DNA from 2 places in the Paenibacillus sp. LjRoot56 genome. Region 1 is predicted to be linked to the other one. Evidence: a T-box and tRNA genes for the amino acid it is inferred to sense, from the RefSeq annotation. Region 1 holds a T-box; the other holds one or more tRNA genes.

Region 1 (5,133 bases):
TCATTTGGTAACCGGATGCCGACGCGTAGCCTTCATTCGCTTGCTTCTCGATAAGTAAATCCTCTAGCAGTAAGTGCAGCACTTCATCATCGATCTTCACATCAAGGAAGCCGTTATCTATCACTGCTTTAGCTTCTAGAGCAGATAACTGCTTCAACTGGGCTTGCACGGGTCCTACGAATTTCCCGAACTTCTTACCTGCTGCTTTCAAGTTTAACTTGAAAGTAAGACGAACGAAGCTGACATCGCTAGATACAATTTGGATCGATTTCACATTGATCTCATCTTGGATGATGTCTTCAAATCCTCCAATATTACACGCACTGTCAAACGAAACGTATAACTCCGACAGCGGCATCCGGGTTTTGATCCCTGTTTCATTCCGGATATTGCGAGCCAATTCCACGATATTCCTCACGGTTTCCATCTCATTCTCTAAGGATACATCGTGTAACGTTTCATCCATTGTCGGATAATCGGTCAGATGTACACTTCCTTTGCCTCCCAAATTGGCATATAGATCATCTGCAATGAATGGCGTATAGGGAGCAATCATTTGTGCGAGTGTTAGCAAAACATGACGTAAAGTTTGATAAGCTGCTAGTTTATCTTCGGTCCATTCGCTTCCCCAGAACCGATCTCGTGAACGTCTGATATACCAATTGCTAAGTTCATCTACGAAAGCTTCCATTTGCTTCGCTGGATTCAAGAAATCGTTGATTTCTAGTCCTTTTACTACATTGTGCAAGGTGCTGTTTAATCGAGATAAAATCCAACGATCCAACACATTCACGGAAGTTATTTGCGGATAATCATCTGGGTAATACTGATCAATTTGTGCATACAACGCATAGAAGGCATGTGTGTTATTGATCGTGTCAATGACTTTGGATTTCGCCTCGGCGACAATCTGCTTGGAGAACCTCTTACTGCTCCAAGGTGCGCTATCGGATAACAATGCCCATCGGAATGCATCGGTGCCAAATTCGTTTATGATTTCCCAAGGATCAATCCCGTTACCCTTGCTCTTTGACATTTTTTGTCCATTTTCATCGAGAACATGCCCCGTTGATAATACAGATTTATAAGGGATTTGCCCATTAAAAAGGGTAGAAACCGCCAGCAAGCTGAAAAACCAGCCGCGCGTCTGATCGATCCCCTCGCAGATCATATCCGCGGGATACTGCTCTTGAAATAGTTCCTTGTGTTCAAATGGTTGATGATACTGAGCAAATGGCATGGAGCCGCTATCGAACCAGACGTCAATGACTTCCGAGGTTCTATGCATGGTACCACCGCAAGCACAGCGCAGCTTCACTTGATCCACGTAAGGTTTATGCAGCTCAAGGGTTTCCTCGATCGGATCTATTGATTTATCACGAAGTTCCTTATGGCTGTGTGGTGCATATTCTGCGTTGCAGCCTTCGCAGATCCATACATTGAGTGGCGTTCCCCAATAGCGATTCCTGCTGATATTCCAATCAACGAGTTCTTCTAAGAATTTACCAAATCGGCCTTCTCGCAGGTGGGAAGGATACCAAGTGATTTTACTGTTGTTTGCGATCAACTGATCTTTAATAGCCGTTGTTTGGATGAACCAACTCTCCGTCGCGTAATAGAGAAGCGGCGATTTACAACGCCAGCAGAATGGATAGCTATGCTCATAACGCTCCTTGGTAAACAACAGACCACGTTCAGCTAAGTTTTTAACGATATCGATATCACATTCCTTAACAAAACGACCGACAAAATCGATGATCTGATCGACATAACGACCTCTAGCATCCACAACATTAATGAAATCCAATTCATGCTGGCGAACGGTGCGATAATCATCTTCTCCGTGTGCTGGCGCAATATGGACAATCCCCGTACCGCTGGTGTCGCTAACATAGTCAGCGTCTACGACGATATGTCCTTTCGCCACATGTAAATAATTAAAAGGTGCCACATAAGGTGTTCCCACAAATTCAGAACCTTTGTGCGTGGATAGGAGCTCGTACTCCCCTTTCATTACTCTATCGACAAGGTTCTTTGCTACAATGTAGACTTCGCCATGCTGTTTGACTTTGACATAATCGACATCTTTATTTACAGCTAAAGCGACATTGGCAGGCAACGTCCATGGCGTTGTCGTCCATGCAAGAAAATGTTCATCTGCGCTCTTACTTGTGAATTTCACAGTAGCACTCAAATCTTTTACATCTTCATAGCCTTGAGCAACTTCGTGAGAGCTGAGTGTCGTTTGACAATCCGGGCAATACGGACTTACGCGATGACCTTTGTATAGATACCCTTTCGCATGAATCGTGGATAAAATGTGCCAAACACTTTCGATATAATCATTGGTTAGTGTGACATAAGGGTTCTCCATATCCGTCCAGTAAGCGATCGCTTCGGTCATTTCACGCCACTGCTTCTCATATTCGAAAACGCTGCTCTTACACGCCTCCACGAATTTGGCGACCCCATAGGATTCAATTTCCTGTTTGCCAGAAATACCAAGCTTTTTCTCTACGCCTAGCTCAACAGGAAGCCCATGTGTATCCCAACCTGCTTTGCGTATGACACGGAAGCCTGACATCGTTTTGTAGCGACCGATGAAATCTTTGATTACTCGTCCCAGCACATGCCCGATATGCGGCTCACCGTTCGCTGTTGGGGGACCTTCATAAAAAACAAAGTTGGGTTGTCCCTCTCTATTTTCAATCGATTTTCGAAATGTGTCATTCTGTTTCCACTGTTCTAAAACTCGGAGTTCTCGCGTTCTTGCCTTCTCTTTCACATCCACTTTTCTCATAGGTCTCATCCTCTCATTTCATCCAACTTCACGTTCGTTTCTTGACGAAAAGGTTCATTGAAAGCACAAAAAATCCCGTCCCATAAGGGACGAGATTTCATCTCGCGATACCACCCTAGTTCCGTAGAGATTATGACTACCATAATCCTACGACACCTCTAACTACGTACCATCATACGCATCCTTAGTAACGGCTGGAACCCGGGTCAGCTTACTTACCTACTTCAGCTTTCCTTCTCGGAGAGGATTTTCTACGAAGTCTTGAACATTGGCTCTCAGCGGTATGCCAACTCTCTGGGGATCAAGGGCTTCCTATACTCTTTCTCGTCAATGAATTTTATCGAACATTCAGTTAACTTATTCTTACATCTTCATCAGCAAAAGTCAACAGGCGCTATTTATTTCCTTCTAAACATAATTTCACTAAGTCATCCACATGTGCAGTTGCCAAACACTCAACCGTATCCGCTGCTCCATAGTAGATTTTCACTTCACCATCATCTTCTAGAATCATACCGCCTGGGAAAATGACATCATTACGGAAGCCTCCATCAGTTTCATAGCTAACTTCTGGCGCTAGTAATGGCTCCTTATAAAGTCCGATAACCTTCTTCGGGTTATCCAAATCAAGCAGCATAATGCCTGCTGTATAACGTTTTTTCCACGTTGGCTCCCAGCCATTTTTACCACGGTTTGCATCGATATCAACGGCATGGATCGTCGTTAACCATCCCTTGGACGTACGAATTGGTGGTGCGGCAGGACCAATTTTGTCATTCGCATAAGGCACATGCTCAACACCTAGGACGAGATCCGTGTCTCCCCAGTATTTGAGATCAGGTGACTGCGAAAGCCAAATATCAAATTGATCTTTCCCACGGCTGTAAACCGGGAAAGGACGTTCCAGACGGACATAATTGCCATTAATTTTCTCAGGAAACAATACCATATTCCGGTTGTCTGGTGCAGACATCGACAAAATTTCAAACTTATCAAAGTCATCCGTTACCGCAATCCCACCTCTAACTCCGTGGCGCGTATCTACTGCGAAGCACATGTAAACACGTCCGTCCATCACCGTTAGTCGAGGGTCATATACGCGTGTGATTTCCTCGTCATACAGCTTCCAACAAGGTTTCGACTGTACATCCCAATGAATGCCGTCTTTGCTGTAGGCAAGGCCTAGATCTGTCGTATGCGAAGGCTCTAACGTTTGATCTTTGACAGAGCCGTGGTCATTACGGAACACCATAATATATTGGCCTTGGAATTTGGTAACACCTGCATTGAAGGTAAGCGCTGTAGGATAGGGCACGGAATCTGCCGTGAGGATTGGGTTGGCTGGATGTCTTGTAATTACAGAACTAGATGTTAATGAACCGATTGTTAATGTCATGAGAGTTCCTCCTTCATTCTTATCTATCAATAGGTTACAATAGGTGTGCGCAGGTTTCCTATCAATCCTTGAACAAACCTCTCATTTCTTGAATAGGCAGTGATTCTCATGACATTTCCCATCAATAAGCAATTATCGGATTATCCCAATATTGGGGCATTCCCCTTTCATTTATCCATTAATCGGGTTGATCAGCATTTTCCCAGCCATCGTCATGATTTCTTGGAATTCTCTTTGGTTGTTGAGGGCTACGGGTACGAAACCGTTAACGGACAAATACATCCCATGCAGCCTGGAACCTTCACCCTTCTGCTTCCCTATCAAGTGCACGAAATCACAGCGAACCCCGGAAGTCCGCTCATTCTGTTCAACTGTATGTTTGGCTTAGAGCTGCTTGGAGATCCAGCGGAGCGCTTGCTTCTCTCGGATCACAATCCGTTCCGAACTCACTATGACTTGAGTGCTGAACAATCTGAGCTCATAAGACAGAAACTGCAAGGTATGCTTCGTGAATATGAGCAATCCGCTGATATCTGGCAGTCTCTTCTCTTGAAAGGAGAGCTCCAACGTATACTTGCGTTTCTTTACAGGCTCCATCCCAGCAGCTCAGACGTACTGCCGAATGTTTCCGAATTGACGTCCAAAACGGCCTTACCCTGGGCCATCCTTCGCTATATTCATACTCGTTATCGTGACCCGCTCACGCTGGAGCTGATCGGTGCCCATTTCCATTGTCATCCTTCTAGGGTGACGCAAATCTTATCTCAACATCTTGGCGTGACCTTCGTAACTCTACTGCAGGAAACGCGTATTCGACACGCCTGTAGTTTGTTAGCTACGACCGAAATGAAGGTAACGGATATCGCGTTCGAAGTCGGTTACGAATCTTTCGCCAGCTTTAGTCGTAATTTCCTAAAGCTTGTGGAGATTTCACCGA
Region 2 (5,133 bases), on a different contig from region 1:
CATTCCCAACCAACATATAAACGAATGATAGAAGTATTGCAGCGTAATTATTTTCCCTTACCCATTTCATCATTTCAACCATCTCCTCGTCCTTTATGAATTCATTATAGGTCGAAGAAATGGTCGTGTATGTGAGATAAGTCACTCTGATTATTTTTCTTGACTACTTGATACCTCAATAGGTTCTATGTGAATATGCACATACGATATGTTATGAAGTTCATGAATTCGATTTTCAATATTTTCGGTAATGTCATGGCTTTCGCTTACGTTAAGCTCATGGTCTACACCAATGGTCACATCGACTAGTTTATTGTTTCCATGGATACGGGCTTTGATATCAATGACCTTCTCCACCCCGGGGACGTCACGAATGGTTTGTTTAATGGTTTGAAGCTCAGCATCATCAAACCCATCCGTAAGAGCATGAGTAGAATCTCGGAAAATATCCCACGCTGTTTTACAAATAATAACTCCGACAAGTAAAGCTGTTAATGTATCCAGCCAAGGTAGACCAAATTGAGAACCAACAATACCAATAAAGGCACCAATACTGACAAACGCATCCGATCGATTATCTTGTGCTGCTGCCATCATGGCATTACTATTTATTTTCCTTGCCAGACGAACATTGTATACATATACAACGTACATGACAATCGCACAAAAAACAGCCGTCCATGCGGCAACCATATCGGGAGATTCGATACTCGGAGAACGAAACTTAATAAATGCTTGATAGAGAACCTGAATTCCTACCGCAAACATAATAAAAGAAGCGATTAAAGCGGCTACCGTCTCAGCTCGATAATGACCGTATCTATGGTCTTTATCAGGTGGTTTTCGTGATATTTTCAGCCCGACTAAAACAGCAATTGATGCAATAATGTCTGTAGCGTTATTTAAACCATCCGCGGAAAGCGCTTCGGACTTGGTTATGTACCCTATGGTTAATTTTAAAGCTGATAAACATATATAAGTAATAATACTTAACCAAGCACCTTTTTCACCTTGCTTGATGTCATCATACAAATTTTCTATTGTTCCCACCTCACTATCCATGTCGAAGACAATCATACTCGACATAATACGTGTGGGTCTAGAGAAACAGTGTTGTCCAAGTCCTTAATAGTAGGATCCAAACAACTAATTTGCATAAGGTGAAAAGTATAGGCTTGATTCAAGTTTTCTACTTAAAACCATTAGTAAAAACAAAAAAAAGCCTTATATCAAGGCTTCATTGTTTGCAACTTGTACAACGGGTGATCTATCAAGTTGAGCTAATGACTTATGAAAAAAAGAACTGGGGATCAAGGATTTGAACCTTGGCATGACGGAGTCAAAGTCCGTTGCCTTACCGCTTGGCTAATCCCCATTGTAGGAGATGGAGGCTGATGGATTCGAACCACCGAACTCGAAGAGAGCAGATTTACAGTCTGCCGTGTTTAGCCACTTCACTAAGCCTCCACGTTAAAAAGCTTTACCGGGCCCCGAAAAAGTATTCGGTGTTGCTACAAGGCTTCACTTCATTTTTTGGGGTAATATGGTGCCGTCGAGAGGACTTGAACCCCCAACCTACTGATTACAAGTCAGTTGCTCTACCAGTTGAGCTACAACGGCTTATTACGTTTATACAGATGGCGGAGAGAGAGGGATTCGAACCCTCGCACCACTTACGCAGTCTAACCCCTTAGCAGAGGGTCCCCTTATAGCCACTTGGGTATCTCTCCAAAATAATAAGTAGCGGCAGAGGGGCTCGAACCCCCGACCTTACGGGTATGAACCGTACGCTCTAGCCAGCTGAGCTACGCCGCCAAATGGTCTATCAATCATCATATATAAAAACGTGCTGCTAAGGAATAAGTGGGCCCTAGTGGACTCGAACCACCGACCTCACCCTTATCAGGGGTGCGCTCTAACCAGCTGAGCTAAGGGCCCATATTTGCATTAACTCCTCGAAAGGCGGCAAAAAAAATACCCACTAGGGGTATTCTGCTTGGCAACGTTCTACTCTCCCAGAACCCTGCGGTTCAAGTACCATCGACGCTGGAGGGCTTAACGGTCGTGTTCGAGATGGGAACGCGTGGGTCCCCTCCGCCATCATCACCAAACAGTCAAAGCGTTTGTTTGCGCCTTGAAAACTAGATACGAAACTTCAACGTAAAGTTAGATGTTCTTAGGATTTTCTGGGCCCCAATCAAGTAGTCGGAATTCGCTACAAAGCTTATCTTCACTTGGTTGGGATTAGGTTAAGCCCTCGACCGATTAGTATTCGTCAGCTGCATACGTTACCGCACTTCCACCTCGAACCTATCAACCTCGTCGTCTACAAGGGGTCTTACATACTGGGAAATCTCATCTTGAGGGGGGCTTCGCGCTTAGATGCTTTCAGCGCTTATCCCCTCCGTACATAGCTACCCAGCGATGCCTCTGGCGAGACAACTGGTACACCAGCGGTACGTCCATCCCGGTCCTCTCGTACTAAGGACAGCTCCTCTCAAATTTCCTACGCCCGCGACAGATAGGGACCGAACTGTCTCACGACGTTCTGAACCCAGCTCGCGTACCGCTTTAATGGGCGAACAGCCCAACCCTTGGGACCTACTTCAGCCCCAGGATGCGATGAGCCGACATCGAGGTGCCAAACCTCCCCGTCGATGTGGACTCTTGGGGGAGATAAGCCTGTTATCCCCAGGGTAGCTTTTATCCGTTGAGCGATGGCCCTTCCATTCGGTACCACCGGATCACTAAGTCCGACTTTCGTCCCTGCTCGACTTGTAGGTCTCGCAGTCAAGCTCCCTTATGCCTTTGCACTCTGCGAATGATTTCCAACCATTCTGAGGGAACCTTTAAACGCCTCCGTTACATTTTAGGAGGCGACCGCCCCAGTCAAACTGCCCACCTGACACTGTCCCCATACCGGATCACGGTACCAGGTTAGAACTCCGATACGATCAGGGTGGTATCCCAACGATGCCTCCACCCAAGCTGGCGCTCAGGCTTCAAAGGCTCCCACCTATCCTGTACAGATCGTACCAAAGTCCAATATCAAGCTGCAGTAAAGCTCCATGGGGTCTTTCCGTCTTGTCGCGGGTAACCTGCATCTTCACAGGTATTAAAATTTCACCGGATCTCTCGTTGAGACAGCGCCCAAGTCGTTACGCCATTCGTGCGGGTCAGAATTTACCTGACAAGGAATTTCGCTACCTTAGGACCGTTATAGTTACGGCCGCCGTTTACTGGGGCTTCAATTCATAGCTTCGGGGTTGCCCCCTAACCACTCCTCTTAACCTTCCAGCACCGGGCAGGCGTCAGCCCGTATACTTCGCCTTGCGGCTTCGCACAGACCTGTGTTTTTGCTAAACAGTCGCTTGGGCCTTTTCACTGCGGCCCCCTCGGGCTATTCACCCTACCGAGGCACCCCTTCTCCCGAAGTTACGGGGTCATTTTGCCGAGTTCCTTAACGAGAGTTCTTCCGCGCGCCTTAGAATTCTCTTCTCACCCACCTGTGTCGGTTTGCGGTACGGGCACCTTCGCCTGGCTAGAAGCTTTTCTTGGCAGTGTGAACTCATGACCTTCGGTACTTAAATTTCCCTCCCCATCACAGCCCAGCCTTACGATGTGCGGATTTGCCTACACATCAGCCTCACTGCTTGGACGAGCATCCATCAGCTCGCGTCACTATCCTTCTGCGTCACTCCATTGCTCATAACGGCTACGGTGGTACAGGAATTTCCACCTGTTGTCCATCGACTACGCCTTTCGGCCTCGCCTTAGGTCCCGACTTACCCTGAGCGGACGAGCCTTCCTCAGGAACCCTTAGGTTTTCGGCGGATCAGATTCTCACTGATCTTTTCGTTACTTATACCGGCATTCTCACTTGTATGCGCTCCACCTGTCCTTACGGTCAGAATTCAACGTACATACAACGCTCCCCTACCCATGCACCACCTTCACTCCAGCTTCGAAGTCGCGTGTTTAGCTGGGGCATTTGGTCAGAATCTTGAACAACCATAGAGGTTGATTCTGACTAATGTCCCGTGGCTAACCACGAATTCAAAGACGCAGTGAAGGTGATGCAAGCCATAGCTTCGGTGGCGTGTTTAGCCCCGTTACATTTTCGGCGCAGAGTCACTCGACCAGTGAGCTATTACGCACTCTTTCAATGGTGGCTGCTTCTAAGCCAACATCCTGGTTGTCTGTGCAACTCCACATCCTTTCCCACTTAACACACACTTGGGGACCTTAGCTGATGGTCTGGGCTGTTTCCCTTTTGACAATGGATCTTAGCACTCACTGTCTGACTCCCGGATTTAAGTTTGTGGCATTCAGAGTTTGACTGGACTTGGTAACCCTTGGCGGGCCCCGCACCCAATCAGTGCTTTACCTCCACAACTCAACATCCGAGGCTAGCCCTAAAGCTATTTCGGGGAGAACCAGCTATCTCCGAGTTCGATTGGAATTTCTCCGCTACCCCCACCTCATCCCCGAATTTTTCAACATTCGTGGGTTCGGGCCTCCAGTGAGTGTTACCTCACCTTCACCCTGGACAGGGGTAGATCACACGGTTTCGGGTCTACGTCCACGTACTAAAGCGCCCTATTCAGACTCGCTTTCGCTGCGGCTCCGTCTCTTCAACTTAACCTCGCACGGGAACGTAACTCGCCGGTTCATTCTACAAAAGGCACGCCATCACCCATATAGAGGGCTCTGACTTTTTGTAAGCACACGGTTTCAGGTTCTTTTTCACTCCGCTTCCGCGGTGCTTTTCACCTTTCCCTCACGGTACTGCTTCACTATCGGTCACTAGGGAGTATTTAGCCTTGGCAGATGGTCCTGCCGGATTCCGACGGGGTTTCACGTGACCCGCCGTACTCAGGATACCTCTAGGAGTTTCGTTTGGTTTGGGCTACAGGGCTTTTACCTTCTATGCCGGACCTTTCCAGATCACTTCGCCTACCAAACTAACCCCATATCGAGGTCCTACAACCCCAAGGAGCAAGCTCCTTGGTTTGGGCTATTCCGCTTTCGCTCGCCGCTACTGACGGAATCACTTTTGTTTTCTTTTCCTCCAGGTACTTAGATGTTTCAGTTCCCTGGGTCTGCCTCTACTAAAGCTATGTATTCACTTTA

What was found. The T-box of region 1 lies ahead of ileS (isoleucine--tRNA ligase). A T-box ahead of a tRNA ligase gene usually reads a tRNA of that ligase, here a tRNA-Ile.
Region 2: it has a tRNA-Ile gene. The T-box ahead of ileS (isoleucine--tRNA ligase) is inferred to sense a tRNA for this amino acid. The anticodon was not compared.

Annotation. Positions count from the first base shown of each region.
Region 1 covers NZ_CAXURV020000004.1:200,071-205,203, forward strand. The annotation lists gene ileS (isoleucine--tRNA ligase) at 1-2,800, opposite strand, end outside; T-box leader at 2,883-3,140, opposite strand; gene ACSQ8O_RS26585 (glycoside hydrolase family 130 protein) at 3,195-4,196, opposite strand; gene ACSQ8O_RS26590 (AraC family transcriptional regulator) at 4,305-5,133, shown strand, end outside.
Region 2 covers NZ_CAXURV020000003.1:1,202,007-1,207,139, forward strand. The annotation lists partial or broken gene ACSQ8O_RS24365 (DoxX family membrane protein) at 1-73, opposite strand, end outside; gene ACSQ8O_RS24370 (cation diffusion facilitator family transporter) at 151-1,062, opposite strand; tRNA gene ACSQ8O_RS24375 (tRNA-Gln) at 1,304-1,375, opposite strand; tRNA gene ACSQ8O_RS24380 (tRNA-Tyr) at 1,386-1,467, opposite strand; tRNA gene ACSQ8O_RS24385 (tRNA-Thr) at 1,545-1,620, opposite strand; tRNA gene ACSQ8O_RS24390 (tRNA-Ser) at 1,639-1,730, opposite strand; tRNA gene ACSQ8O_RS24395 (tRNA-Met) at 1,742-1,815, opposite strand; tRNA gene ACSQ8O_RS24400 (tRNA-Ile) at 1,865-1,938, opposite strand; rRNA gene rrf (5S ribosomal RNA) at 1,995-2,111, opposite strand; rRNA gene ACSQ8O_RS24410 (23S ribosomal RNA) at 2,246-5,133, opposite strand, start outside.